Regions from separate parts of the Staphylococcus pseudintermedius genome, predicted to be linked through region 1. Evidence: predicted binding sites of a transcription regulator. Region 1 holds the regulator's gene; each other region holds the start of a gene.
What was found. The regulator CtsR, encoded in region 1, represses protease genes until heat stress. The targets are predictions, from matches to a motif close to ATGGTCAATAAAGGTCAAACA.

Region 1 (10,855 bases):
TCTTGTTGATGCTCTGAGTAACTTTTTAAAAGCTCTAACCATTCTTTCACTTTCATTTTTTCAGGCATTGCCACTTCTTGTAACACAACACCACATTGTTGTTTGAAATCGATATTTTTTATCACCTTACCTGAATTTTGTTTGAGTAGACCTAGCACTATTTTAATCAGTGTGGATTTTCCCTGGCCATTCAACCCTAAAAGACCTACAATTTCACCTTGATTGACCGACAAGTCAACAGCATCCAGCACTTTGTTTTTACCAAAAGTTTTACTCACATCATTAATTTCAAATATATTGCCCATATTATTCAAACTCCTTAACGGATTATCTTTTGAATCATTTGTTGCGTAATCCGAATAGCTTCTTCATTAACTGGAGGGATAGAATTCATTAAAAATTTAGGGGAAAGATATATCACTGAAAGATTTTCTTTATACGTATAAGCCTGTTCTCCGTTATTGATATCTATTGATTCATGAATATCGTATGCATCTAACATTTTTTCAATGTCTAAATTAAAATCCCGTTTCACGTCTTCTGTAAAGGAAATAAGTAGAAACAATTCAATCTGCTTTCTACTATACATAGGAAATGCAATACTATAATATATCCCTTCGCTTCTTAAGTTCGCCATTTTCTTATTGATGAATCCGATTAATTTTTGAATGTAAAAAATAGTTGATGCTTCTTGGATAGAATGAACTGGGATATTAATATACTTGAAGAAAAACTCGACTTTGTTGTGTGATAGCGTTCCACTTTTCGCTGTCATCGGTTGTGTCACCTTTTCTATCACTTCATCTTTAAAAAAAACATGATGAGCCACTTCATTACATATGTCATTATTGATGAAGATGAACGAGAAAGTATCCAGCGTGTTTTGAAGTAGTCCGTTATAATATTCCAAATCTTGATTCACTATTGCATCTTGTTTCAGACCTCTCATCTTGTTCATAATATTTTTGATTTCCTTGTTTTCAAGTGCACGCTCTTGTTTAATTTCACTCAAAGCTCTGTTGAATTCTTGCTGATTAAATTCATATAAATATGGAGCGGGTTTAAAAAGCTCAATATCAAAGTCATCTTTCAAAGTGATTTTGATGTAATCTTCTGTCGCATGTGCACCTAAAATATGAAAACCGTCATCCTTTACTCTTGCCGTTAAAATGTGCTCGAGTACATGTGCAAAGTCACTGTTCATTTTTTCATAGGGTCTAAGGAATAATGAAATTTCTTGTAATGGCGTTTCTCTTTTAAAATATATCATTTCCTTCATCATAAAACCGCCTCTCTATCTTTAGTTATAAATACACAGTCAACGATACTTTCATGATTACCATCAATTTTTAACATTTCTTCTACTTTAAAGTCGTCAGTCCCCCCTATAGAGGTACTCACTAAATTGTAATGGGTTGCCATAAGTGAAATATTTTGAGCCACAGCGCCTGCTTCTAGCAAAATATATCTGTATGCCCTGTCGTCATACTTAAAAGTAGCCCTTGAAAAAACAGCTGTAATAAAAAATATAATAGAAGGATGTTCCATGTTTTGATATCTCATAATATATTGGGAGATATCAAAAACATGCGCGCCATTATCTAACAGACTGAGAGCATGCGTCGAAGGATTGTAATGGTAGAGTCCTTTTTTAAAATTTTCGTAATCATTAAAAACAATGCCATATATTTCTAACGGATATAAAGCGCCCGCTGAAGGGACAACCCGTTTATTTTGACTATTCTTTCCATAAGCTGCCCAAAACAAATCTGAAAGGACATTTAAATCGATAAAAGCATCTTTATCCGGACTATGAACTTGAGATCTTCTCTTATCTAGGTATTCTGTTAGCAAACCAGATGAATGTGCATTCAATTTGAAATTTTGTTGTGTTGGAAAATAGCGTTCCGGACTTTGTGTCGCTTTAAGAAAATTCGGACTATTTAATAAAACTCTAGATTGATACATATTGCTCATTAAATATCTTTTGCTATGCTTCGTATTTTGATGATATGTTTGACTCAATACACATTTTGAACTTAATCGAGTCGCATAATCATTACTGATCATTATAGATTTGAAATGTTCCATGGCATACTCCTTTAAAATATTATGGGAAAGGATGTGGGACAATCGGTTGACTATTTTTTAACTCATTAGGCTGCCTTTTCTTCATTTTAATTAGATTCCTATCGACTTCATTAAGGCGGCTACTTTCTAGATGTTTAATAAAATGTGGCTCTATATCAAGCATTCCAGGGATAATCGTTTTCCCTACTTTCCAATCCGTATGTTTTATCTCTTCAGAAGTCACATCTACAAAATACACCTGCTTATCAATAGACTTTATTTTTTCTATAAATAAAGTCACTGCCTCATCGTCATCTAGTTGTATCTCGTTTTCAGGAATCCGAAAAATGTGCTGATGGCCATCAAGAAACGACAAATGTTGCGACATATGATCATTGAAATATAAAAGAGAATGGTCCTGATATTCTTTCACTTCATCATAACTATGAACCTCAATATTTTCGTCAACTTTAAAAATAATTGCCGCATACCCAACAATACTTTGTGCTAATTCCAGTAAAGTTTTTTTACACGCCTCAATCCATGTAGGTCTCACACTCGCGGCGACAACACATCCTTTGTTGGGAAGAATAGCCACTCCAAAAACAGCGGGTACATCCCAATCCATATCCATTTTATATAACTTAAATTGAATATTTTCAGATTTGATATAACGATTAAAATAACTTCTTAATTCTCTGTTATCATTGATACGAATTTGTTCACAAGCAATTTGTCTTCTCCAAATATACTGGAAAGCATCTCTTTCAAATATTTCTGCAATACCTTTCCAAAAACATGCTTTGAGATTCGGTCCACACGCAGCGCCAGTTGCTGTCGTCATCCAACTTTGCTTCTTATTACTTCTATAAGTGAGATACACTGCATCTACAGGGAGTGCGACGGTTCTTTTTTGAATCAAGTCATAACCATGAATACACTGGTAATCATCAAGGTTCGCACTTGCAGACGGGTTAATTGTTTGTGGATTGATTTTTACTACCCCTTTACTTACTTTCATGACACGATGAGGGTGCAAACAAGAATAGCGTTCGATGTACTCTCCTACAGCCGAATTTACAGCCTGTGCTTCTGTAATACCGGCACCACTCGCATTAAATCCTGCAGTATTATACTGACCCCCAAAGGCCATTTTCACATAAACTTTAGGTAGTCCATAATATGTCGGCAAATCATATATATTTTTAATAATACCGTATTTTTCGTCCACAAAGTTTTGGGCCTTTAATTTCACTGTCATAATCTCACCTCAAAAACTTGTGTATTCACTGATTCTGGGAAGCACAATTCACAGTTGGGGTGTTTGAATAAATTGTGCGTGCGCCATCCTTCATTTAATAAAGAATAAGCGTACACTGTTTGGATCAGTTCATTTTCAACACTCAAGTCATTCATTTGCATTGCTTCTTTTAACATTTGTACTGCCACAAAACTCAATGCCAGTTGAATGATTTCTTCTGGTACGTATTCTTTACTTTCGTGAGATGAATCATTGAATAGCGAAAAAACTTCGCCATATACATTATTTTCAGTTTCTCGTAACCGCTTACAATTCAAACAACTCGTTTCTTTGGGTATCGTATAAGTGACCTCGAAAGAAACATTATCAAAAATGACACTATTATATGGTACGCCATTGTTAAACATCATTTCATTACATTTTGTAATTCTTTTTCTATTAAATTTTCTCAGTATGATTAATCCGATATCATAATCATCCGTTACTTCTTCATTTAAATTCACTACATTTTGAGAAGGTGATTTTCGAATATACAGTTCGACTAAATCATCGTCTCCACATATACCTATGACATGATTTTCAAACGCTTTATGCTCCATTTTCAATCCAATCATCTGCAAAAAGGATGCTGTATTGGCGACATCTTCAAATGCATGAATTGTTTTGAGGAATTCAATTATTTTTTTCTTCACCACATCTTGTTCCTCACAATGCAAATGACCTTCTTGGATTTCATTCCATATTTTAATAAAAGACTCTTGAGAGATACCACTTAATTCAAAAATCTGCTCGTCACTTTTTATGTATATACTTTTATCTTTAAAAACGTAATCGATGTTTGTTTTCATGATGTGCTCTCCTCTCATTTTCAAAAAAGGAATTGAAGCTATGGTTAACTTCAATTCCTTTAAAACATATACTTTAACAACAACAGCAGCAAGGGCAACAACAAAGTGTTATTGTCCAGTTCATTTGTTCGCTTGATAAAAAGTCTTCAGTGTTCAATTTTTTGATTTGTAATTCGTTGGCTAACATTGTAACCACCCCTTTTCAAATTTTAAAAAACAAAAAGGAAACTGTATAACAATCCAATAATCAAAGCGCCTAAAACAATAAATAGTTTTTTATTCTCTTTAAAAAACATATTATAACGCCTCGTTTCATTATCTTTACATTTTTATAATACTACCACTCCATTCTAAAGGCAATGTATTATAACCCTTATATTAGAATATTAATCATTAATTAAGAATTGTGTAATAAGTAATTTACTTTGTTTAGAAAAAAGACATCTCTCGACTGTTCAACGTAAAGACAGCATTAGATATTGATTTTATTCCTTTTATTAATATTACTTTTATCTGTTAAAAATCAATAAGGTTTCGATTAATTCACACCTCACGCCAAACATCATCAACTGACTCTTATTAAGAACACAGTCGACTTTGCAACATTGCAAATTTCACACAAAAAAAGCAGCGGAGACATCTCAAAAAAGAGAATGCCTTCACTGCTTTAATCGAGTAACTTATGATTCTGTGACTTCCTTATCTTCATTCGTTTCACGTTCATGAATATCATATTGGAATGTTTCTCCATCATAGTCTACAGTCACATTTTTACCTTCTAACTCTTTACCTTCTAAAATCAATTCACTCAAGTTATCTTCAACCGTTTTTTGGATCGCACGAATCAATGGACGTGCACCATACTCTGGGTCGTAGCCTTCTTCAGCAATCTTGTCTTTCGCCGCTTCTGTCACACGTACATTAATGTTTTGTTCAGAAAGACGACTCGTCAATTTGCCGACCATCATTGTAACGATTTCTTTCAATTCGTCTTTATTTAATTTATGGAAAACAATCGTGTCATCCACACGGTTCAAGAACTCAGGACGGAATGCACTTTTCAGTTCCTTCATCATCGTTTTGCGAATTGTTTCATAGTCTTGACCTTCTGAACTACCACCGAAACCTGCAAAACGTTGGTCTTGAAGTTCTTGCGCCCCGACATTGGATGTCATAATAATCACTGTATTTCTAAAATCCACACGACGGCCTTTTGTATCAGTCAAATGTCCATCATCTAATACTTGTAAAAGAATGTTAAAGACATCTGGGTGTGCTTTTTCAATCTCATCAAACAAGATAACAGAATATGGTTTGCGACGTACTTTTTCAGTCAATTGACCACCATCATCGTGACCAACATATCCAGGAGGCGCCCCAACAAGACGACTCACCGCATGTTTCTCCATGAACTCACTCATATCAACACGAATCATCGCATCTTCTTCACCAAACATCGCTTCAGCTAAAGCACGTGCAAGTTCTGTTTTACCGACACCTGTTGGCCCTAAGAAGATGAAGCTTCCGATTGGACGTTTCGGATCTTTCAAGCCTGCACGCGCACGGCGTACTGCTTTAGAAATAGCGATTACCGCATCATTTTGTCCGATTACTCGCTCATGCAATGTATCTTCTAAATTCAGTAAACGTTCTGACTCCGTTTCATTCAAGCGTGTTAATGGGATACCTGTCCAACCTGCGATCACTTCAGCAATATCTTCAGCAACTAGTGTTGTATGTTGGCCCCCTTGATGATTTTGCCATTCGTTTTTTGCTTCTTCATATTGTTTTTCAAGTTTTGTTTGTTTGTCACGTAAGTTTGCAGCATTTTCGAATTCTTGTGCGTGCACTGCTGCATCTTTTTCTTTTTTCACTTGCTCGATTTGTTGTTCAATTTCTTTTAAGTTCGTTGGTGTTGTATGGCTTTTCAAGCGCACTTTTGAACTAGCTTCATCAATCAAGTCAATCGCTTTATCTGGTAAGAAACGGTCTTGTACGTATCGATCACTTAATTTTGCTGCCGCTTCCACCGCTTCATCTGAAATATTAATTCTATGGTGCGCTTCGTAACGATCTCGTAAACCTTTTAAGATTGCAATTGTATCTGCCACGCTTGGTTCATTGACTTGAACAGGTTGGAAACGACGCTCAAGTGCAGCATCTTTTTCAATATGCTTACGGTATTCATCTAAAGTTGTCGCACCGATACATTGTAATTCACCACGTGCAAGCGCTGGTTTTAAAATATTAGACGCATCAATCGCACCTTCTGCACCACCTGCACCAATGAGCGTATGCATTTCGTCAATGAACAGAATCACATTGCCCGCATGATGAATTTCTTCCATAACTTTTTTCAAACGTTCTTCAAATTCACCACGATATTTTGTACCAGCCACAACAGTCCCCATATCTAATGACATGACACGTTTACCTTTCAACGTTTCTGGTACTTCGTTGTTGACAATTGCTTGCGCCAAACCTTCAGCAATCGCTGTTTTACCAACACCAGGTTCACCAATCAACACAGGATTATTTTTTGTGCGACGACTCAACACTTCAATCACACGTGTAATTTCTGAATTACGACCTACAACTGGATCTAAAGTACCATCTCTAGCAATCACTGTTAAATCACGCGCTAGGCCATCTAATGTCGGTGTGTTATTTGATTTTGCAGATTGTGCATTTTTATTAGACATTTCTGGGCTACCTAACGCTTTCACCACTTGTGCACGTGCTTTTGTAATATTGAGGTCTAGGTTTGCAAATACACGTGCGGCAACACCTTCATTTTCGCGGATTAAACCTAACAAGATGTGTTCAGTACCGACGAAGTTGTGTTGTAACTTACGTGCTTCGTCCATAGAAAGTTCGATTACTTTTTTGGCACGTGGTGTATAGTGTAAAGCACCCATTTGCTCTTGACCATGGCCAATGAGTTTTTCAACCTCTTCAATCACTTTATCTTCTGTAATGTCAAAGCTTTCTAATACTTTTGCAGCAATGCCTTCAGGTTCTTTCATTAACCCGAGTAATAAATGTTCCGTCCCAATATTCGAATGGTTTAAACGAATTGCTTCTTCTTGTGCATGCGCGAGTACACGTTGCGCACGTTCTGTTAATCTTCCAAATAACATATGCCAACCTCCTATTTATATATATGTTCTTAAAATCTCTGCTCGTTTTGCTTCAATAGATTGTTCATCTGTCTCATCTATCAAAAATGGTGACTGTATCGCGACCATTAATTCATTAAATCGAAAATCTTCCATATCTAAAATGCCTAAATCGACGCCCAACTTAATATCACTTAAACGGTGGGACGCTTCTTCCACCGAAATTAAACGACTATACTTCAATATACCCAAAGAACGATATATTCTATCTAATGTCTCGGTATGATTGTGTTCATTTAATCGCTCACGTAAAGCCAGTTCTTCGTGAATAATTTGATCAACTAATTCTGTTAAAGCATCAATAATCTCTTGCTCACTTTTTCCCAACGTCAGCTGATTTGAAACTTGATAAATATGGCCATAAACTTGTGAGCCTTCACCATAAATCCCTCGAATCGTAAAGCCAAAACGGTTAATCGTCTGCGCAATGCGGTTCATCCGTTTCATAATGGATAAACCAGGCAAATGCAACATGACACTCGCACGCATCCCTGTACCGACATTCGTTGGACACGTTGTTAAATAACCGAGTTGCTCGTCATAACTGATTTGTAACGTACGATCTAATATATCATCTATAGCAGATGCTTTTTGATAAAGTTCATTTAATGACAAATCATTGCCCATTGCTTGTATACGAATATGATCCTCTTCATTCACCATCACACTTACCGACTCATCTTCATTCAACAGTACTGCAGATGCCGGTTGTTTCGTCAACTCAGGACTGATTAAGTGTTTGGCTACTAGCTTATATTTACTCAACTGGTCGAGCTCATCTAAGCGGAGTACATTTAAGTCTGTTAATACATCTTGCACCTCATTAATGACGCGATGTCCCTCAGCTTCAGATGGAAACATGAGTGGGTGCACATAATTTTCAAGGTTACGTGCTAAACGAATACGCGAGGACATAATGACCGGTTGCGCATTCACCTTTTTCATCCAATCACTCATATGTTGGTCTAAATTATGCATCATCTTGTTGGGACACCTCGCTTTGTTGCTCAAGTGCTTGAATCTCATCACGCACAATCGCCGCTTCTTCAAAGGCTTGTTGCGCGACTAATAATTCAAGGCGTGCACGTTTTTCTTCTAGTTGCTTTTTCAGCGCACGTTTATGCTGTGATGACTTCGGACATTTCCCTGAATGTTCGATATGACCGCCTTGGACACGTCTCACAATGTCATACACGTCTTCTTTAAATGTTTCGTAACATTGCGCGCAGCCGAATTTGCCGACATGTGCAATGTCCTTCAACGTCATTTGACAGTTCGGACAGCGTTTTTGCTCTCGATAAACAACTTGATCCACATTCAGACCATGTTTTGCTGCCAAATGTTGCAAAATTTGTTGAATGACGAATGTGCCTTCAACGTCATCACCTTCATGCCATTGTTCGTCAGATTGATCATAACCTGATTGATCGTACGCTTGAATAGGATGAAATTCAAGGTGTTTGTTTTGATGTTTATCAAGTTCACGCTTATCGATTTTCATTGCACATCACCTTCTAATAATAATTAATTACGGGAAGTAACCGTTTTAAAATATTTGCACGGATAATATCTCTCGACGCGACATCCATTTTTAATGTTTCCCGATCCACCACCGCCGCAATCATTTTTGCTTCTCGGTCCGTAATTAATTGATTTTCACGCAAGCCATCAATAATATACAAAGCTTGTTGTTGAGAAAGGGCCGGACCAATCAACTCCATTAAACGTTTAATGTAATTGTTTTGATCTTTCGTTTCAACTTTTGTGATCCGAATATAACCACCGCCGCCGCGTTTACTTTCAATTTCATAACCGTGTTCGTTAGTAAAGCGCGTCTTAATAACATAATTCAACTGAGATGGTACACAATCAAAACGTTGTGCAATATTGGCACGTTGAATTTCAACTACATCATCTTGTGCCTCTTCAAATAATTGCTTAATGTACTGTTCTATGATGTCAGACATATTATGCATGGTATCACCCCTTTTGACCATCTTTGACTATATTATAGAACCCACTTTGACCTTTTTCAACCAATTTGATTTTAAATTTGATAAATAGTTATGTTACTGCTTACATTTTTGTTGTATGATAGTCTTAGTAAAAATTATTTAGAAAAAATAGAGGTGGAACACACATGCATATTTTAATTGGGGTCATCGGGATTGGTGTTTTCTTAGCCCTCGCTTTTATTGGAAGTTCTGATAAAAAGGGCATACGTTGGAAATACATTGGTATTATGTTTGTTATTCAGCTCATCTTAGCATATGCTTTACTGAAAACAAAAATTGGGATTACCATTGTAGGTGGTATCGCAACAGGATTCGGTTACTTACTCAAACAAGCCGGTGTCGGTATTGATTTTGTTTTCGGTGGTCTTGTCAATAACGGTCAAATGTCATTTTTCTTAAGCGTTTTATTACCTATCGTTTTCATTTCTGCCTTAATTGGTATTTTACAATATACAAAAATATTGCCTTTAATTATTAATATTTTAGGTTTCTTAATCTCAAAAATTAATGGCATGGGACGTTTAGAATCATACAACGCTGTTGCTGCAGCCATCCTTGGACAATCAGAGGTATTTATTTCACTTAAAAAACAATTACCTTACATTACGAAGCAACGTTTGTATACATTAACAGCTTCGGCGATGTCCACTGTGTCTGCATCGATTATTGGTGCGTACTTCACATTAGTACAACCTAAATATGTGGTAACTGCGGTCGTCCTTAACTTATTAGGTGGGTTTATCATTGCTTCCATTATTAACCCTTATAAAGTGGATGAAGAAGAAGATAAGTTATTGCTTGAAGAAGAAAAGAAAAAGCAATCCTTCTTTGAAATGTTAGGGGAATACATTTTAGATGGATTTAAAGTCGCTGTAATCGTCGGCGCGATGTTAATCGGTTATATCGCCCTCATCTCATTATTGAATGGACTTGTTGGTGGTCTCATTAGCCTCATTTCTGGCGGCGCATTAGATTGGAACTTCCAAACATTAATCGGCTTTATCTTTGCACCACTTGCTTTCTTAACAGGTATTCCATGGAGTGATGCAGTAGAAGCTGGCTCGATCATGGCAACAAAACTATTATCTAATGAGTTCGTAGCGATGACTGAACTCGGCAAAGCATCTGGTTTATCAGAACGTTCATTAGGTATCGTGTCGGTATTCTTAGTATCGTTTGCTAACTTCAGCTCAATCGGTATCATCTCAGGTGCTATCAAATCATTAAATGACGAAAAAGGCGACATGGTAGCACGTTTCGGATTAAAATTATTATTCGGTGCAACACTCGTATCATTCGTATCCGCAGCAATCGCAGGCTTTTTCTTGTAAGCTGCATCTAAAGTATGGGAAAAGATAAACAAATATAACACATATTAAGAGACTGAGTCATGATGGCTGAGTCTCTTTTTTGTTGTGCATTTTCAAACCATTTTAGTTGGGCGACAGATTCAATTGTTAAAGAAGCATTTTCATTTTTTAT
Region 2 (10,855 bases), 410 kb from region 1:
TGTACGCGTCCATAAATCACGTCCGAGTTGGTCTGTACCAAACCAGAAGTTTTCTGTCACGTGTGCTTTTTCATAGGCATTACCTTCGACACCTTGTCCATCAAACGGTAGAAATGGTACTTTATCTAATACTGCAATTTTCGCAGGTAAGTTTCGACGTTGTACATCTTGTTCTGCAAAATCATGGTCGTTGAGTAATGGTCCAATCAAAGCAAATAAAATGATAATCACAAGACCTATCATCCCAACGACAGCAAGTTTATTTCGCTTCAATTGTGCCCAAGCATCTTGCCAAAATGTGCGACCTTCACGTTGGAATTCTTGTTCTCCACTATCCGGTGTCCCTGTACGAATAAAATCTTCGTGCATAATTCCAGAGGTTTGCGCAACTGTCGCGCCTGAATGATCATCTTGTGGTAAATGACGTTCTTGATTTGACATTATTTTTTACCTCCTTGCAAGCGAATTCGTGGGTCAATTAAGCCATAAAGGACGTCCACAATGAAAATTGAAGCAATGAACAATGTACTGAACAACAATGTAATCGCCATAATCACTGAGAAGTCATTCGTCGTAATTGAACGCACAAACTGGTCACCAAGTCCTGGTACACCGAAGATATTTTCAATCGTTAATGTCCCAGTTAAAATACTCGCTAACATCGGTACAAGGATTGTGACAACTGGAATCAGTGCATTTCGTAGCGCGTGCCCAAATAATACTCTTGCCGTCGAATTCCCTTTTGCTCGAGCAAGTAATATATAATCAGAACTCAACACTTCAATCATTTCCGCTCGAATATATCGTGCTACTGTTGCCAAAACAACAGCTGATAATGCGAGAGATGGTAGGATTGCTGTAGATAACCCTTCCCACCCAGCTACCGGGAACCATTGTAAACGTACCGCGAACACGTATTGTAATAATACGGCTAATACGAATGACGGTACCGAAATGGCAATAACCGATATAAAGGTGGCGAGATAATCTACCCATGTGTTTTGTCGGGTCGCTGCAATCACCCCGAGTATCACTCCTAAAATGACACCAATCACCATCGCAAATAAGCCCATTTGAAACGACGGAACTAATCTCGGTTTAATAAGATCCCAAACAGGTTGGTTATCATATTGGAATGAGTTTCCAAAATCTCCTTTTACAACATTTTTCATATAGTTGCCATACTGAACAGGCAGTGGATCATTTAATCCATATTTCTCATTCAAAATTGTTTTTTGTTGTTCACTTAACTTTTCATCGTTAAATGGCGAACCTGGCATTAATTTCATCAAGAAAAATGTAATGGTAACAATGATGAATAGAGAAATAACCATATACAGTAAACGCTTTAACGTATATCTAAGCATTGATTTTTACCCCCTACATGCTAATTAACATTCCCTTCTAAATTTTCAGAAATATTAATGCCATTATAGACTTTTCATAAAATTTAATCAATAACATTTTGATTTAACTCAACAAAGTTTTAGAAATTTTAGCTTTATACCTACTCTTTAGACAGGATATCAATTTTTAATGAACTAAGAATAAGATGTCAAATAGGACTATTTCCGTTACAATATGGGAGTAAATACAAAAAAGGACTGAAACGATGAAATATTTAAACAACAATGCGTTAATCTATATCTTATTCACACCTGTCGCAAGCCTTATCATTTGGCTCTTTTCGACACACACTTTTACACAATTAGTGAACATCTTTTTTACTATATCTATTTTAGTGGGCATTTTATTGTTCACACTATTGGTCGTGCAAGAAGGGATACTCGATGTAACAAGCTATGGTTTCAGAAAGTTCCGCTACCAAATGATGCGTAAAAAAAATCGCTCACGTTTAGAAGATGATGAATTTTTTAATCCAAAAGCACCTAAAAAAGCACATCATTTTGTATCACCGTGGATTAAACCTGCTTTAATCATGCAGCTCGTTTACTTTTTATTAGCGATAATCATTGCATATTTAATTTAAAAATGTGTATGTGTTATACAAAAATGTTTCTTTAGCATGTATATGAAGTCTGATAATTCTGAAATGTCACTGTGGCGCTTTACCACTGTGTCGTTATCCTTATCATACAAGTTCAAAGTATTTATTTAGTCAATAGAAATCTAGCGACACATACTGTTTTGAGAGGTTTTCACCAGTACAACTACAACGTCGTGATTATTGATAGGCGGAATGTTTGTGATGACTTTCTACTATTATATAGTGATTTATTACTATTTCATTTTCAAAGTAGGCCCTCATGTAACCATCCAAATGTACTTCTAATGCAAACATTGCTGTATAACTATTCAAAGAAATAAAAATAACTTTAATCATGGTATAGCCCAAAAAGACGAGGCAATTTTGAAATGACCTCGTCTTTTTTGAAAAGTTATATACATGAATAAAGCGATGACACCTTCTATCATCATAGAGAGTATCATCGCTAAGTTCCATCAATCTATTCACTAAATTTCTTGAAAATGAGTACTGCATTGTGTCCACCAAAACCTAAACTGTTGCTCATCGCATATTCGATGTCGTGATCTACCGCAACATTTGGTGTAATATCTAAGTCAATTTCTGGATCTGGTGAATTTGCATGGATAGTCGGTGCGATTTTACTATCACGGATAGATAAAATAGAGAAAATCGCTTCGACACCGCCTGTTGCACCTAATAAGTGACCCGTCATTGATTTTGTAGAACTAATTTTGAGGTTATACGCTGCTTCACCAAACGTGTTTTTAACCGCTTGAATTTCAGATAAGTCGCCTACTGGTGTACTTGTACCGTGAGCATTGAGGTACTGGATGTCGCTCGGTTGGATACCTGCATCTTTAATCGCAGCTTCCATTGCACGAGAACCCCCTTCACCTTCTGGACCTGGCGCAGTAATATGATACGCATCACCTGTTGCACCGTAGCCGACAAGCTCAGCATAAATTTTCGCGCCACGTGCTTGTGCAGATGCTAATGATTCTAAAATTAAAATCCCTGCACCTTCACCCATCACAAAGCCGTCACGACCTTCTTGGAATGGACGACATGCTGTTTCGATATCACCGTTTGTTGTTAATGCACGGCTCGCACTGAATCCTGCAATAGACATATGTGTGATTGGGGCTTCTGTTCCCCCTGCAATCATCACGTCTGCATCGCCACGTTCGATAATTTTAAATGCTTCACCAATAGAGTTCGTTGCGGTCGCACATGCTGTAACTGTTGCACCGTTTGGCCCTTTCGCACCTGTATCGATTGACACTTGTCCTGATGCCATGTCTGGAATTAACATCGGTACGAAGAAAGGACTAACGCGACGTGGTCCTTTCGCTTTCAATTGATCATATGCTTGTTCAAATGTTTCCATACCCCCGATGCCTGAACCGATCCAAACACCGACACGATTCGCATTCGTTTCGTCAATGGTAAGTCCTGAATCTGTTAATGCTTCACGTGATGCTACAACGGCATATTGTGTAAAACGCGCCATTTTACGTGCTTCTTTTTTAGGAATAAAGTCTTCTACATTAAAATCTTTCAGTTCTCCACCAATGTGCACTTGATAAGGTTCTGTATCGATTCTTGTAATTTTATCGATACCATTCACACCATTTAATGCATTTTCCCACATTGTCGGGACATCATTTCCGATTGGTGATAAGCCACCAAGACCTGTCACTACAACACGCTGTTTTTTTGTCATATTCATTTCCTCCTCTATTTATTTACCCCATCTGATGACGATTGAGCCCCAAGTCAGTCCTCCACCGAAGCCTACAAATACAACAACATCATCGTCTTTGATGCTTCCATTTTCCAATTCTTGTTTGACACTGAGCGGGATAGAAGCCGCTGATGTGTTACCATATTTATCTACTGAGACGCTCATTTTTTCTTTTGGTAAATTTAATCGTTGACGTGCTGACTCCATAATACGAATATTTGCTTGATGTGGAATAAACATATTAATATCATCTGGACCTAAATTCGCTTTTTCAACTGCACGTTGTGACGATTCACCCATCACACGTACCGCAAATTTGAAAACTTCGCGGCCATTCATACGAATAAAGTTTGTTTCTTGATCTTGGTAAAGGTATTTGCCACCCACACCATCTGAACCTAACTCATAGCTCAGAATACCACGATTTTCAGATACTTCGCCAATAATCACTGCACCGGCACCGTCTCCAAACAAAATAGCAGTTGAACGGTCATTTAAATCTGTAATTTTTGAAAGTTTATCTGCACCCACTACGAGCACATTTTGATATTCACCTGATAATACAAATGAACGCGCTGTAATGATACCATACATAAATCCAGAACATGCGGCTAATTGATCCATAGATGCAACTTTACCAAGTCCTAGTCGCTGTTGTAACATATTTGCCACTGTTGGAAAACGATGATCTCCAGTAGATGTTGCAACAATAACCATGTCTATGTCTTGTGCATCGATACCTGCATCTTCAATCGCACGAATACTTGCCTCATACGCTAAATCAGATGTATCTTGGTTCTCATCTGCCCATCTACGTTCTTTAATCCCAGTCATTTGTGAAATCCATTCGTCAGATGTATCTAGGTATGATTCAAAATATGCATTATCGATAACACGATCTGGGGCATATGCGCCAAATCCTTTAATACCTACATTCATGGTTTGAACACCTTCTTTTAAGTTTTTTAATACCAGGTATTAATTTAACATATTGTCACAAAAAAAGACAAGTGACATGCTAGGGATGGTATACAAAACATCTGAAGCATACTATAATAGAATTATCAATTAAATGGAGGCAATATACAATGAAATACTTCATCACATTGATTTGGGCTATTTTACTTGTAGAAATGATTAATTTCGTTTTAAATAGCTTGAGTGGTGGCGGTCCACTCAATGTTGTGACACCACTGTTTGTCGCTGTCATTATGGTAATTGCACTTGCATTGTTAGATGTTGCAACGACACCACCCAAACAATCACAAGAAACGAATGAGATTTGACATAGTATGCAATGTTGAAAAGGTTGGATGTTGAACAGAAGTTTTGTTCAATTTCTAGCCTTTTTACGTATTTCAAAGTGCTTGCCCCTATGTAAAAAAACTGACGAGACTTCAATCATGCCTCATCAGTTTTTTAGATTTTAGTAAAATTTACTTCATTTCATATGATTTTACTTTATTGGTTTTCGCATCAAAGTAACGTAATGACTGTTCACGACTTTGAATTTTTTTATTGTTTTCTAAACCGTAGTTATTGTCGTATAATGTCGCTTCCCAGCTGCCATACATTGGGTTAGGGAAAATGATGTACTTGCTACCGAAATCATCTTCATGTTGCTTAACTAAAGCTTCACGTGATTTCGCTGTCGGTTGTTTAGGCTCATCAAAGTCAAGTAAGTTGTCGCCAAATAACATCACTAAATTGTAATCTGTACGTACTTTATCACGGCGTTCAGCTTTCCCTTTTTCTCCTTCTTTTTTCAATAACACATGCTTCTTGTCAGCTTGTGGTAACTTTTCATTTCTTAAATTTTTAATTGTCGCGTCTAAGTCCTTTTCATGCGAACGGTCTGAAACATAAAAAATTTCAACATCGTGGCGGTCTGCATATTGTAAAAACGACTTAGCCCCATAAACAGGTTTAGCTTGTGCAGATTGAACCCATTCATGCCAACCTTCTGGAAAAGCTTTACCTTTTAATGCACTCATGGCTTGATATGGAGAATTATCAAGAACGGTCTCATCAATATCAAGAACGATTGCTAACTTTTTACCACCATGATGGTTTTTAATTTTCTTACTTAATGTTTCTTTTGCTGTGTTATAGCCTTGTGCATATAATGCTTTTGCTTCTGCTGAGTTTTGATACCAAGCAACACTCATGATGTTTTGTTGGCCTAACATTTGAGCTGTTTGATCTTTTACTGCTGTCTTACTTTTCTCTGCTTGCTCAGTTTTAACTGCTTCATCGCCTGACGCATATGTCACAGTAGATACACTAGAAGAAACAATACCGAGTGCTAAAAGTGCTGCTGTTGTTTTTGACCACTTATTCAAATGATTCACCTTTTCTATGTATAATTTGCGAATTAGACTAATACGTTATTCACACATCTATATTAAAACTTTTTTTAATAAACCTCAATATTTCTATTAAGTTTTTTATATTTATTGCGATAAGAAGAAGTTATTACGCTTCAAAATTTTGGTTATATGGATAATAATATTTCTAGATCAAAAAATAAAGGTTTATTTTCAAATAAGATACGACGACTTTGAAACGACACAGTACATGACGAATTTTTAGAATAACATCACAGTATTTGGCTTTGATATCAAAAATTCCCACCCTTAAATTCATTTTAAATGAGAATTGGGGCGGGAATACAAATCAAATATTACAATCCATTTTCATTTTATTACATTAGTTTTCATGCTGTGTACGCTGAGGCTTTTCAACTTCAAAATGAATGTCGCCATCTTTCAAATCACCACGTACGATTGTGCCTTCTGGTAAGTTTTCTTTAATCATCATACGTGCAAGTGGTGTTTCGACATGTCGCTGCACGAAACGTTTAAGTGGACGTGCACCAAATTGGGGTTCGTAAGCTGTTTCACCCATCCATTTTGCCGCTTCATCCGAAATTTCTAACGTAATACGTTGATCCATTAAGCGGATATTCAAATTAATTAAGATTTTGTCAACAATCATTTGCATATCGTCAACAGTTAATGGTTTGAATAATACGATATCGTCCATACGGTTTAAAATTTCAGGTTTGAAGTATGCATTCAAACTGTTCATGACTGCTTTTTCTGTTGCGTCATCAATCTTGCCACTATCTTTCACATTTTCAAGTAAAATTTGTGAACCAATATTACTTGTCATGATGATAATTGTGTTTTTGAAATCAACGCTACGCCCTTTTGAATCTGTTAAGCGACCTTCGTCTAAAATTTGCAGTAATACGTTAAAGACATCTGTATGTGCTTTTTCTACTTCGTCTAACAAAATGACTGAATAAGGATTGCGTCTCACTGCTTCTGTTAATTGACCACCTTCATCGTGACCCACATAACCTGGAGGCGCTCCTATTAGACGAGAGACTGCGTGTTTTTCCATATATTCACTCATATCTATGCGAATCATATGTTTTTCAGAATCAAACAATGATGACGCTAATGATTTGGCTAATTCTGTTTTACCGACCCCTGTTGGCCCTAAAAATAGGAATGAACCAATAGGACGGTTCGGGTCTTTAATTCCTGCTCTCGCCCGTACAACCGCATCTGCTACTAAATCTACCGCACGATCTTGGCCTACAACACGCTCATGTAAAATATCGGATAAGTGTAATAATTTTTCACGTTCAGTTTCGACCAATTTTGACACAGGAATACCTGTCCACTGACTGACGATTTCACCGATTTCTTCGTCTGTCACAACTTCACGAATAATGCGGTCTGAGTCTGTACCTTTTTCTTCTTGGAATGCCGCTTCTAACGCTTTTAGTTCTTTTTCTAATTCTGGAATTTTACCGTGTTGAAGAATTGCTGCTTTTTCAAGGTCATAGTTGTTTTCTGCGTCTTCTAATGCTTTACGACTTTCATCAAGTTCTGCACGTTTTTCTTGCACTTTTGCAATTTTTTCTTTTTCATTTTCCACACGTGCTTGCAATGCTGCTTGTTTTTCTTTTTCTTCAGCTAATTCTTCTTGCAATTCTTTCAAACGAATACGGCTTGCTTTATCGGACTCTTTTTTCAATGCATTTTCTTCAATTTCTAACTGCATCACACGACGATTCGCTTGGTCGAGTTCAGTTGGATTTGAACCCATTTCTGTTCGAATCGTTGCTGAAGCTTGGTCCACTAAATCAATCGCTTTATCCGGTAAGAACCGATCTGTAATATAGCGATCTGACAATTCCGCTGCCGCAACGAGTGCGCGGTCTTGAATACGCACGCCATGATGGACTTCATAACGTTCTTTCAAACCTCTTAAAATAGAAATCGTATCTTCAACAGTCGGTTCTGCAACCGCAACTTTTTGAAAACGACGCTCTAACGCAGAATCTTTTTCGATGTATTCACGATACTCATTTAATGTTGTCGCACCAATACAGTGAAGTTCACCTCTAGCTAACATCGGTTTCAGCATATTGCCGGCATCCATCGCACCGTCCGTTTTACCTGCACCGACCAACATATGAATTTCATCTATGAAGAGTAAAATACGGCCTTCTGATTCTTTCACTTCTTTTAATACCGCTTTGAGTCGTTCTTCAAATTCACCACGGTATTTCGCACCTGCAACGAGCGCACTCAAGTCTAATTCAAACACGGTCTTATCAAGCAATGAATCCGGCACATCTCTTTTCACGATACGTTGTGCCAATCCTTCAACAATCGCCGTTTTACCAACACCGGGTTCACCAATAAGTACAGGGTTGTTTTTCGTTTTTCGACTTAAAATACGAATCGTATTACGTATTTCTTCATCACGACCAATGACAGGGTCCATGTTACCTTTACGCACTTCTTCAACGAGGTCACGACCATATTTTGCTAATGCTTCGTAGTTTACTTCAGGGTTTTGTGTAGTCACATGATTCCCTCCTCTTATCTTTTTAATGATTTCAATGATGACCTCTTTTTTACCGTCAACATATCGTTTCGTCGTTTCATCAACATCGATGGCCGCACGTAAAACATGTTCCATCGAAATATATTGATCATCATATTCTTGCATGTAATTTTCAGCTTTAACGAATAAATTGTTCATTTGAGGCGACATATATTGCCCGTATTGGACGTTGTCACCTTTCACTGTTGGATAATTTTTTAGCTTGTCCTCATAGGCTTGATTTAAAGCATGCGTATCAATGTTTGCACGTTCTAAAATACTTTGAAATAAGCTTTCTGGTGCTTCAAGAACTGCTTTTAATACAGCCTCTACTTCTACATTTGTTAATTTGTACGTTTTCGCATGTTCAATTGCTTTTTGAAGTGCATTTTGAATCGCATGTGTCATTTGATTAATGTCCAAAATGTCTCACTCCTTTATTGGAATAGGTCGAATTGACTTTGACTTTCTTTGACCTTAATTCTATTATAAGTCCACATTCACTAAAAATCAATCGATAGCTTTGACTTTTTTTGACTATTTTTAAATACTCCCCCATATATTTAACCCCATACAGCTTTTTCAATCATTAAAAATAAGGACATCAAAGTTTTGGATGCTATTGATGAAATATTTTTGTTGAACTTGCCTTCCTTATGATTAGTAGTTTTAGACTGCCATCATGGCCTCGCAATCTTATGGTAGAGATCATTATCAAAGTCATATTGTGGGTGATTATTCTAAATTAAAAGAGCAGCCTAATGAGAAAGCCCACAAGACTGCCGTAATAGCAAATATCCATTGCTTATTAAAAATCATTCACTATTTATTAGTCAATGATAAATGATATGATTATTAGAAAGCATCACACTGACGAAACCATATAATCGAATACATCCTAACACTTGATTCAAAAAAGTAAACATTGGACGATTGAGTTTAGTGATGTCAATTTTAATTCACACACCTTTGACAAATCATAGGAAAGGGACTGGGTAATCTTAATGACTTATTCCCCAATTATTTTCTTACTTATTCTTTTTCTTCGTACCGTGATTTTTTTCAATCGCTTGAATAATGCTGTTCGTTAATGCGTGTACACCTGGTGGCTGCAAATGAATACCATCCGGCGCAAAATATTCTGTATGGTTTTCAGAACGGCTATACCAATCAACTAACGTCACATTCGCTCGTTTTTTCGCGGCTTTCGCTAACACTTGATTCACATGTGACTCATAAGAACGTGGAACGCGCGTATTGACAAGATAAATATCGGCCTCGCCAAATTGTTCGAGCAAACTGTTCAACTGTTCTTCTGTAAAATCACCATTTGTCCCTAATTCAAGGACGACAATGTCATTTTTATCACGATAGCTTTGATATTGTCGTTTAGCAAGAGAAGTAGCTTCGACCAATTGACGTCCCACTTTACCGTTAATGTCTGCTTTAGGTACAAATGATCTAAAGTCATCGCCAATGTCTACCATCACGGAATCACCAATTAATAACGGCTTCCATGATGCATATTTTTGCTTATTCCCTTTCACGACAAAGCCATCAATTTCAAGTTGCGGTAACGGCAGTGGCTGGGTAATCAATTTATCAATTTCTTCGGTATTTACTTCTGTCACTCGCGTACTATTTTTTTGGGCGAAACGGTTAAAGCTCCCCACCATCACGAGTAACGTTGGAATGAGTAAAATAATCACTAACCATGTCCGTAAAACTTTTTGTGAACGCCAATTTTTCAAATGATTAAAGGCAAAAATGTTAAAGACTTCTTTTCTAAATGGCTGTTCGATAAATTTATAAGAAAATTCCGCCATGAGCACCATTAATAAAATTTCAACGACATAAACTAAAGGTGGAATTTGGCCTTGCACGAACTGATGGTGAATTAACACAATAATCGGATAATGCCATAAATACAAACTATATGAACGACTACCAATAAAAGTAAAAACTTTGTTACCTAAAAACTTCGCAAAATACCCTGAAGGATGCACACTGCTCGCGATAACTAATAATGTGACCGTTGAAATGAGAAAAAATCCACCGTAATACAGGATACTATTCGTCTCAGATACGAACTTGAAACAAATGAACAAAATCGCCAAGCCGACGACACCCGCAGTATCGATCATCGTGCGCATTTGACGGTTCACTTTTGCTTTTAATTGAAATGGTGGCCAAACCAGTGCAAGCAATACCCC
Region 3 (10,855 bases), 300 kb from region 1:
GATTTATTATCAGAAATCGTGTATCAGTGGGAAAGACAAGCGACACTGTTTGAACAACTTGGCACACGAGTCATTTGCGGACGTTTTGGACTGATTCTCTCTCGTGACGGCGGCGCACTTCCAATGATGGCACTGCCTTATCGTTTCTTTGTAGGTGGCCGTGTGGGTAATGGCCGTCAATGGTATTCATGGATTCATTTAGCAGATTTAGTACGTGCCATTCAATTTCTCATTCAGTCTCCCAAAGCTTCTGGCCCCTATAATTTATCAGCACCAGTACCCGAAACTCAACATCAATTCGGCAAAGTTTTAGGAAGCGTCATGCATCGACCACATTACACTTGGGTACCTGCATTGATATTACGTCTTGTGCTTGGCAAAATGTCAACGCTCATACTCGATACACAATACATGGTACCACAAAAAATATCAGACTTAGGATTTCAATTTGACTATCCGACCTTACCGTTAGCCTTAAAAGATTTATATTCGAAATAAAAACCACTATAGATGACTCGAAATGTTGTTGATTTTACAACCATTCGAGTCATCTTTTTAGTGGCCTATAGGGGGACATAGAAAATTTTTAGCCATAATCCATTCATAGATTGATATTTCATTAACGGCTATAAAGCAGTCAGAAAATAAGGGTGAATGGGATAATTGATACTATTGTTTTTTGATTTCATAATTTTACCCTTAGTTTTACTGTATTTGATATAAGCTTGCCCAGAAGGCTGAGACGCCTGAGGGATACAGTTGAAAACAAAATGATGTCTTTTAATTTTGAGTGTGGCCGCTGTTCAACGCAGTAGCTGTCTGACTTCTCAATGCGCATACTTTTAAGAAGTCGAGTTAGTCATGCGGGGGGCAATACGACAAAATCTTTGTGACACATGAGCTTTCTGTATTGCTCCAAAAATCTAATTCTGCATCGATCAAGTGTTTATTTCAATCAAGTCAAGTTGAAGGGCCAGTCCCTAGAACGCGAAGCCATGAGGGCAATCAAAAGCCACAAATCATAGGGCGGGCAAGTTTAACAAAAATATTGCATCAATAACATCAAAAATTTTTATGTCGCATGCCCGTACAATTTTCATCTTATTTTAACTGCTTTTGATAGAATACGAGATTGAGCCAGCGTTCAAATTTATAGCCGACCTTTTTCAATGTTCCCATATAGTTGAAGCCCATTTTTTCATGCAATTTCAAACTTCCTTCATTGCTATCATCGATGCCAGCCACAATCGTTTGATAACCATTCGCTGTTGCATCTTCAATCACTACTGTTAATAACTGAGACGCCACACCTTGTCTTCTTGCATCGGGGCTAACATAGATGGAATGTTCAATGGTATATTGATAGGCAGGCCAATTCCTAAAAGGGCCATAAGTCGCAAAACCTAGCACTGTCCCTTCATTTTCATAAACAAAAACCGGATAACCGTCACGTTGCTTTTCTGCTAGCCATTGACGTCGTTCTTCAATATGCGTGGGTTCATATGTATAAACTGTTGCAGTATGCAAAATGGCGTGATTATAGATTGCCATAATTGCTTCTAAATCATTCAGTGTCGCTCGTCTAACATGTTGCTTCATCGTCAATCCTCCATTAATACGCACTTTCAAACCCTTCCGATATAGCAAAAAAGGGATGAAACTGTTGTCTCACCCCACATTTATCGCATCACTTTATTAAGCTTTTTCAGGCTCCATTACTTCGTCGATTAAACCGTATTCTTTTGCTTCTTGAGCAGTTAAGAAATTGTCACGGTCTGTATCTTTTTCAATTTTTTCAATAGGTTGACCTGTACGTTCTGACAAAATTTTATTTAATCTTTCACGTGTTCTTAAAATGTGTTTCGCTGCGATTTCGATTTCAGTCGCTTGACCTTGTGCACCGCCAAGTGGTTGGTGAATCATCACTTCTGCGTTTGGTAATGCGAAACGTTTACCTTTTGCACCTGCAGCTAATAAGAATGAGCCCATAGATGCTGCCATACCGATACAAATTGTTTGTACATCTGGTTTAATATGTTGAATTGTATCGTAAATCGCAAAACCAGCTGTTACACTACCACCAGGTGAATTAATATATAAATAAATATCTTTCTCCGCGTCTTGTGCTTGTAAGAATAATAATTGTGATACGATTGAGTTTGCTACGTTATCATCAATCGCTGAACCTAACATGATGATACGGTCTTTCAATAAACGTGAGTAAATATCGTATGCACGCTCACCGCGGTTTGTCGTTTCAATAACTGTAGGAATTAAATTCATTTGATGATTCCTCCTAAATTTATTAATTTGTTTCTATTCTAACCCAAAAGTCAAAAATGGTCAAAAACAACGCACTCATAGACAAATTTTTGCTAGGAGTTGACCCTCGCATGCCCGAAAGGTACAATGGTGAATAGACTTAAGCAATTAACCCCTCGTAGTGTAATGGATAACACATAAGATTCCGGTTCTTACAATAGAGGTTCGATTCCTCTCGAGGGGGTTCATACCATTCAATAACACACTTTTTAAAATTAAGAATCCCATAACGGCGGGGTTCTTTTTGTTTTAATAGTCAATAGCGCGCTAGATGACGAACATTTCAAGGACTTTCATTCATCTATTCCCGATTCAGTCGTCACTGTAACCTTTACGTTGTTGATAATGGTTACGGCGATCTAGCCTTAAAATTAACATTCACTCAACCGCACTAACATCAATACGGTCATGAGAATTAGTACTACAAAAGTCGCTCAAAAGCATTGTAAATTTATGTCCTTACTATGATAACACGATAAATCATTATCGTATAACTCGTTTACATTAATACGGATATTCCCTCTACTGGCAAGTTCATGAGCGATTTTCCTTACTGAGATACTATAGCTAGGAAGCTTATTCTATTTGCCGGTGCGTACGCTTACAATGGTCTTTAAATACCGTTTTTTGTCTTTGCATCTGAAGGATTAACTTCAACACCCATTTCTTTAGCAACTTTTTAATTTTATTGATATCAAACATAGAAAATCCCTCTTACTCAACAATTCTTGCTTTATTATACACTATGCAACTTGTGTCATATACACAGATTTGCTTCTCTGTTCTTACATCCCCTATATTCATAAACACATCTTTAAATTTTTGATTTGTTGATAGCAGTGTTGCGATGATAACTTAAGCTTCAACGTATAGCATATACATATTCATGATTTGACATCTACGTTTTATTTTATACTTATCAAAAACAAAGATGACTTCTTTCTCCATCACTCTAACGAATCCCCCTAATTCATCTTCTTCTGATGGTCTATCTAAATTCACTCATTCAACAATACATCAATTTCTGCATTAAAATAAGCATCTTTAAACCTTTTTAGAGGTCTAAGATGCTTGTTATCAACAGGATTATATTTACACTTCAAATGGTTCTCCACTTCTAATTTTATCAGCCATTTCATTCAGTTTTCTCAAACGATGATTAATGCCTGATTTAGAAATGGTACCAGTGCTCACCATTTCACCTAATTCTTTTAGCGAGACATCTTGGTGCTCAATACGCAATCTCGCAACTTCTCTTAATCGATCTGGCAAGTTATCAATGCCGATTTCTTGATCAATCAATTGAATACTTTCCACTTGTTTCATAGCCGCACTGACTGTCTTATTTAAATTTGCCGTCTCACAATTAACGAGACGATTAACTGAATTCCGCATATCTCGGACAATTCTCACATCTTCAAACTTTAGTAACGCTTGATAGCCACCAATCAAACTTAAAAATTCAGCAATTCGCTCAGCTTCTTTGAGATATGTAATCCATCCCTTTTTACGTTCTAAACTTTTTGCATTTAATTCATACGTATTCATCAATTGTGTCAAACCAGTTGAATGACCTTCATAGAGCGAGAAAATTTCTAAATGATATGAAGACGTTTCTGGATTGTTCACGGAGCCACCTGCTAAAAATGCGCCACGTAAATAACTCCGTCTCATTTCGTCATCTTTTACCATTTCAGGATCGATATCATGGCTGAACATGCCGTTTTTCAAAATCCCAAGTTCATCTAAAATTTCCTTCGTCTTCATTTTTATTCGACAAATATAAATATTGTTTTTCTTCAACTTCATTTTTTTGCGTACTAATATTTCAACTTCAACTTTAAACACAAATTTAATCAGTGAATAAATACGTCGCGCCGTCGTTGCATTTTCCGTTTGGATATTAATCACAAATTGTTGGTTAGACAGACTCAAAGCCCCGTTCATTCGAATCAGTGCGCTTAGTTCTGCCTTAGCGTTCGCATGGTCAACTTCAATTCGTGTCAGTTCATTTTTCATTTCAGATGCAAAGCTCATAATGAATCTTTCCCTTTCTATTTACTATGGTTCAAAATGGCTACAATTAGGATTTGAATTGATCTGGGTCAAACTGAATCGTACTAATTTCTTGTAAGGCAATTTCATAAATCATTTCTGCCAAAACTTCTGTACGATGGCGCACATAATCATGTTCTGAAACTTCTACAAGATGCTGTCCTGTCACGAGCTGTACACCGAGTTGATTCAATTCATCCTTATCATAATACACAGGCTTTGCGCCCTTTGATTCATATTTTTCAATAATCTGAGGTGAAAATTCTAGTTGATTCGCAATCACAAAATCAAGCACATGATTACCGAGTTGTTGATGAATGGCATCGATATGATCCATGACTGTGTAATGATCTGTTTCACCCGGTTGCGTCATAATGTTAGAAACATATAATTTTTTCGCGTCACTTTCGACTATCGCATTAGCAATGCCTTTGACGCACAAGTTTGAAATCACACTCGTATACAAAGAACCCGGACCTAACACAATCAAATCCGCTTCACGCAATGCTTCAATTGCTTCGTCCATTGGTTGGACATCTGCAGGCTCTAGAAACACACGCTTAATCTTCTTTTGTTTTCTTGGAATATTAGACTCCCCTGTGACAATTTCACCATCTTCCATCTCCGCGTTCAAAGAGACACTCGAAATCGTCGACGGTATAACGCGGCCTTTAATATTTAAAATTTTACTTAATTCTTTCACAGCATGACCGAAATCATGAGTAATATTCGTTAAAGCCGCAATCAGCAAGTTCCCCAATGAGTGACCGCTAATTTGATCTTCTTTAAATCGATATTGAAACAGTTGCTCAAGTGTCGGTTCTACATCACTTAAAGCAGCCAATACGTTACGTACATCTCCTGGCGCCGGAATATCCATCTCATCTCTGATTTTCCCCGTGCTGCCACCGTCATCTGCTACTGTCACAATTGCTGTAATATCTATCGGAAAAGTTTTTAATCCTCTTGCCAAAACGGATAAACCAGTACCTCCACCAATCAGTACTAATTTAAGTTGTTTCATTTTACTCGCCACTTTCTATATGCGCATCACGATGATGAACATACACATTATAATCATAAATTTGCTTTAGTTCTTCAGCTAAACGTTGTGCTAGTGCGACTGAGCGATGCTGACCACCCGTACACCCAATTGCGATAACGAGTTGCGATTTGCCTTCTTTTTTATAACCGGGAATCATAAATAACAATAAATCTAATAGTTTTTCATAAAATGTATTCGTTTCTTTCCACTTCATCACATATTTATAAACATCTTCATCCATACCTGTGAGTGGTCGCAATTCAGGCACATAGTATGGGTTCGGTAAAAAGCGGACATCAAATACTAAATCTGCATCGATTTGAATGCCATGCTTGAAACCAAAACTAGAAACATTGATTGTAAATGTTGATTTATTTTCTTTGTTAAAATATTCATAAACACGTTTTCTCAAGGCTTTAGGTGATAACGTTGTTGTATCTAAAGTGTAATTCGCCAAACTTCTGATTTCTGCTAGTAATTTACGTTCTTCATTGATGGCTTTGACGAGCGGTAACTCGGTATGTTCTTGTAGAGGATGTTTACGACGTGTTTCTTTATAGCGTGAAATGAGCTTTTCAGTATCTGCATCAACGAATAGCACATCGACAATAACATCTTTGCGACTTTGTACTGCATCGATTTCACGTACTAAATATTGGAAAAATTCGCGTCCTCTCAAGTCAATCCCTACCGCAACTTTTTGCATCGACGGATTACCTTGTTCCATTAACTCTACAAATTTCGGAAGTAAAATCGGCGGTAAGTTGTCGACACAGAAATAGCCTAAGTCTTCTAAACTTTGAATGACTAATGATTTCCCTGCACCAGATAGGCCTGTGACAACAAGGAGTTCACTTTTTACGATTTCATTATTTTCTTCATGTTGCATTATTAACCACCATCCAATCATATTCTCTATTAGTTTACATGAAAACAGTCTAAAGTTATAGAGGGATGGATATAGGACATCAAAATTTTGATGCTACTGATGGATAAAGCATTTGTTTAACTTGCCCTCCTCCTTTGGTTTGGGTTTGTGGTTTTTGAGTGCCATCGTGACTTCTCTTTTCCTAGAGGCTCGCTCTACAACTCAACTCGGCTTGCTTTCAACTTTATCCCTTAGGCATCTTAGCCTTCTAGGCAATCTTACATCAAATATAGAAAAACTGAGAGCAAGATTATGAAATCAAAAAACAATAGCGTCATTTTTTTGTCCAATTTAACCTCTACTTAGAAACAATTCATATATTCATGATTATTAGAAGAGAGAGGAAGTGAATCTCGTAACGCCTATGTTTTTGAAATCATTGCGTTATCACATGAACATTGACCACTTATCCTATTTCTAATTGTGGTTCATGCATACGCGATGAAATTCAATCAATAAAATTTTCAAGAATAATTCAATATCACAGACATTCCTTTAAATGCTATAAAAAAAGAACTGGAAACGGGGTCCCAGCTCCTGTTGATTCAATGTCAAGTGTTTAAAAATTAGTCATGTAAGCTTTCGATATATTCTTGTGCACTTTGAGCGGCAATACTACCGTCACTTGTTGCTGTCACAATTTGACGTAAGCCTTTTTCACGAACGTCTCCTGCTACGAAAATACCTTTAATGGCAGTACTCATATCATCGTTTGCCACAATATAACCTGCTTCGTTTGTGATACCTAAGTTTTCAAATGGTTGTGTAAGAGGCTTCATACCTACATATACAAATAATCCATCTGCTTCTACTGTTTGTTCAGTGCCATCCACCGTTGAAACAAGTGTTAATGAACCGACCTTACCGTCTTTTTCATTGACAGATTTAAGTGTGTGATTCCAAATAAAATCAATTTTATCGTTTTTAAAAGCACGGTCTTGGAGAATTTTTTGTGCTCTTAATTGGTCACGACGGTGTACGATTGTTACTTTGCTAGCGAATTTAGTTAAGAACGTACCTTCTTCTACTGCTGAATCGCCACCACCGATGACATAGATATTTTTGTTTTTAAAGAAAGCACCATCACATACAGCACAGTAGCTGACACCGCGACCTCCGAGCTGTTCTTCTCCGGGTACGCCCACTTTTTTGTATTCCGCACCTGTCGCAATAATCACAGCTGTCGCCTCAAGTGTACTAGAACCAAAATCAATGACTTTGTAATCGCCTTTATCTTCGATGCCTTTAATATCGCCATATTTGTACTCAGCGCCGAATTTTTTAGCATGATCAAACATCTTACTTGAAAGATCAGGTCCTGAAATCATTTCGAAACCTGGAAAGTTTTCTACTTCTTCAGTGTTTGCCATTTGTCCACCTGGCATACCACGTTCAATCATTACTGTATTTAAATTCGCACGTGAAGCATAAACAGCAGCTGTCATGCCTGCTGGTCCTGCACCAATAATCGCAACATCATATCTTACTTGTTCTGACATGATCTGTTCCTCCTTTAATTTCATCATACGCATTTTACAACATTTAATTCATGGACTCAAATTTAAATGCTCAACAGATGCTGAAGTGCTTGTTCAAAAGCATCGGTTGCCACATCAAAATGTTCAATAATTTGTGGTCGCGTCATATCATGGTCTTCTTTTTGATTGAAAAAGAGATAAGCGACCGCAGCCACATACGCTTCCACTTGTTCCTGGTCGACTTGCTCGACTAATAGACTTTCTGCATAACTAATCCAACTTAAAAAGAGAGAGGCATAAGGTTGTGTTTCTGGGAGGCGATAAAGTATCTCCATACCTTGATGAATAAAGTGTAGTTTTCTCAGTTGCAGATTTTGAATGAGATAAGAGAGATACAATTTTTCATAATCTCCCATTGATTCTAAAATCGTCCAAACTTCTTTCGTCATCAAAATTTCTTTACCGTTGAGTTGATTTAACAAAAAGAGACCGTACAAACGTTCATGTTGATCATCACTTAGCAACAAAGGCTCCACATGTTGATTAAAATAATGGGCACTTTCCTCAATGACCCATGGTGGAAAACCACGATTCGCTTTCGAAAATTGAGTTAACACTTGCCAAAAGTGATGGCTTTGCTCGATATTTCCTAGGTAATAATAATTGAATGAAAGCGCATGAAACAGTTGAAAGGTCTGAAACTTGCCTTTGCGGTGAAGTGGCACTAACAACTGTTGAGAGGCTGGATACTGCTTTAAATAACTGAGCACAATCCCAAGCTTAAAAGACTCTTCATCATTCATCGGTCGGATTTTGTTTAATATTTTCACATAATTTTGGAAGCGTGTTTGTTGATTCATGTTGTAGAGTAACAAAGTGTAATGACATAACGCATGCACATCGGAAGGGTCCTCTTTCAACAAACGCTCAAACATCTCTTGAGCGATTTTGTTTTCATTTAAATAAAGATAACACATCGCGAGCAAATTACGGATGATTCGATTATCTTGAATTTCTTCGTCCTGTCTCAACAAATACTCACGCGCTTCTACCAAACGGCCTTGACCGAATAAATATTGAAAAATGACTTGTACGACAAACAACTGACTTTCTTCTTCAAGCGGATGTTCGCCGTTGAATGCCACTTCAAATAAGTCTTCCAACTCTTCTCGATAGGCTTCGTCATCAGCTAAAAAAGCATAACTTAAACCGAATAAATACGCTTTGTTTGGCTCATTTAAATCAATATTCAACTGACTTAATTCATAGTAAGAAGCTTCCAATTCATTCCCCTTACTAATTTCTTCATAATAAATTGCTTCAGCACGTCCTGGCGCATTCAACTTGATAAAACATGTCGCAAGTTGCTGTTTCGCCTCAAAACAATCTGGTGACAACGCTAACACTTTTTCTAAATAGCGTTGTGCTTTTACATAATCTTGTTGTTGTATTTTTTGTTTTGCTAGACGTTCATAAAGTGCCACATCATCGCTGAACTGTATAATATTTCGTTTTTGTGTCATCCATTGTCACCTCTCTTTTCTAATGTTTTGAGTGCAGTTGTATCGGATTGCCATACGCCACAGTATAATCAGGAATATCTTTAGAAACGACACTCCCCGCACCAATTTGAACGTGGCTGCCGATTTTCACACCTGGTAATACGGTCACATTCGCACCAATCATCGTATGGTCCCCGATTTCAACTTCACCGACTCTTAACGATTCAGTTAAAAATTCATGGGTTAATAAAGTCGTATTATAACCAATGATGACGTTATGACCAATTTTTATTTTTTCTGGATATAATAAATCAGGCACCGCTTTAAAAGCAAATGCAGTTTTTTCACCTATCGTCATTTTTAATAAACGGCAGTACATCCATCGTTTCACACCTACATGAGGGACATATCTGGCTATTTCAATAATGAGCGTATTTTTAAGAAGTCGCATAAAGCGGATATAACGATACAGATCATGTAATGCATTATGACAGCCCGCAGGATAAACTTTAAGTCGTCTCTTCAACTTAACGTTTTCCTTTCTTGTCGAACGGCCAATTGAGCACGTTCACTTCGCGATAGAGCGGGACATCTTTTTTAAGTCGACGCCATACAATAAAGATAACACCGATGATAATGCATACAATTGAGACCGCTTGTGCAATTCGAATCGTCTCCGTTAACATCAAACTGTCTGTACGTAAGCCTTCTATGTAAAAACGACCGACCGAATACCAAATGATATAGATGAAAAATGTTTCGCCGATTTTCAAATGACGACGGATAGTGATTAAAATAATAAAACCGATAACATCCCAAATCGATTCATATAAAAATGTCGGTTGGTAATAAATGCCGTTGATTTGCATATTTTCAATAATAAATTGTGGTAAGTGTAACGATTCTAAAAATGAACGGCTCACTGGACCGCCGTGCGCTTCGTGGTTCATAAAGTTACCCCAACGTCCAATACCTTGCGCTAAAATAATGCTTGGTGCCACCACATCACCTAATTGAAACGGATGCCAGTTTTTGCGATAACAATAGTAAGTACCCATCGCAAACGCACCGATGAGACCACCGTGTATTGCAATACCGCCATGCCATATCATCGGAATTTCTATCGGATTTTGAATATAATAATCCAGTTGGAAAAGCACGAAATATAAACGCGCACTAATAATCGCAACAAATACACAAACTAATAAAATATTGACAAGATCATCTTCGTGGAAACCGACTGACTGTGCACTTTTTTGTGCAATCCAATACCCAATTAAAATCGCGCTCGCTATGATAATACCGTACCATTTCACTTCTAAGCCGCCCAAGGAAAAAGCGACTGGATCAATGTATCCTATCATTATTCTATGTCTCCTTTATCTTGTTGACTGTTTTTTAAGATTTCAGCATTTAAACGTTCATTAAACTCTTCTGCTGTATTAATTCCCATAATATTCAAGCGGTAATTCATGGCCGCCACTTCAATGATGACAGCTACATTTCGCCCTGGACGAACAGGAAT

Region 2: clpB (ATP-dependent chaperone ClpB) is a predicted target of CtsR. The motif match lies at 9,101-9,121, and genes of this name have one in related genera.
Region 3: clpP (ATP-dependent Clp endopeptidase proteolytic subunit ClpP) is a predicted target of CtsR. The motif match lies at 2,330-2,350, and genes of this name have one in related genera.

What each region holds. Positions count from the first base shown of each region.
Region 1 covers NZ_CP120150.1:2,297,462-2,308,316, forward strand. The annotation lists gene P3U61_RS10910 (ABC transporter ATP-binding protein) at 1-305, opposite strand, end outside; gene P3U61_RS10915 (hypothetical protein) at 320-1,279, opposite strand; gene P3U61_RS10920 (SagB family peptide dehydrogenase) at 1,279-2,091, opposite strand; gene P3U61_RS10925 (YcaO-like family protein) at 2,111-3,331, opposite strand; gene P3U61_RS10930 (hypothetical protein) at 3,328-4,179, opposite strand; gene P3U61_RS10935 (ATP-dependent Clp protease ATP-binding subunit) at 4,860-7,319, opposite strand; gene P3U61_RS10940 (protein arginine kinase) at 7,335-8,339, opposite strand; gene P3U61_RS10945 (UvrB/UvrC motif-containing protein) at 8,329-8,859, opposite strand; gene P3U61_RS10950 (CtsR family transcriptional regulator) at 8,873-9,334, opposite strand; gene P3U61_RS10955 (NupC/NupG family nucleoside CNT transporter) at 9,499-10,704, shown strand.
Region 2 covers NZ_CP120150.1:1,882,764-1,893,618, forward strand. The annotation lists gene opp3C (oligopeptide ABC transporter permease) at 1-441, opposite strand, end outside; gene opp3b (oligopeptide ABC transporter permease) at 441-1,367, opposite strand; gene P3U61_RS08865 (DUF3899 domain-containing protein) at 1,613-1,990, shown strand; gene fabF (beta-ketoacyl-ACP synthase II) at 2,469-3,713, opposite strand; gene P3U61_RS08875 (beta-ketoacyl-ACP synthase III) at 3,732-4,673, opposite strand; gene P3U61_RS08880 (DUF2929 family protein) at 4,823-5,020, shown strand; gene P3U61_RS08885 (5'-nucleotidase, lipoprotein e(P4) family) at 5,171-6,076, opposite strand; gene clpB (ATP-dependent chaperone ClpB) at 6,444-9,065, opposite strand; partial or broken gene P3U61_RS08895 (IS110 family transposase) at 9,343-9,489, shown strand; gene P3U61_RS08900 (acyltransferase family protein) at 9,671-10,855, opposite strand, start outside.
Region 3 covers NZ_CP120150.1:2,002,039-2,012,893, forward strand. The annotation lists gene P3U61_RS09475 (TIGR01777 family oxidoreductase) at 1-498, shown strand, start outside; gene P3U61_RS09480 (GNAT family N-acetyltransferase) at 1,102-1,599, opposite strand; gene clpP (ATP-dependent Clp endopeptidase proteolytic subunit ClpP) at 1,696-2,283, opposite strand; tRNA gene P3U61_RS09490 (tRNA-Arg) at 2,435-2,506, shown strand; gene whiA (DNA-binding protein WhiA) at 3,415-4,359, opposite strand; gene P3U61_RS09500 (gluconeogenesis factor YvcK family protein) at 4,406-5,401, opposite strand; gene rapZ (RNase adapter RapZ) at 5,403-6,311, opposite strand; gene trxB (thioredoxin-disulfide reductase) at 6,917-7,849, opposite strand; gene P3U61_RS09515 (tetratricopeptide repeat protein) at 7,912-9,351, opposite strand; partial or broken gene P3U61_RS12315 (acetyltransferase) at 9,386-9,508, opposite strand; gene lgt (prolipoprotein diacylglyceryl transferase) at 9,858-10,694, opposite strand; gene hprK (HPr(Ser) kinase/phosphatase) at 10,694-10,855, opposite strand, start outside.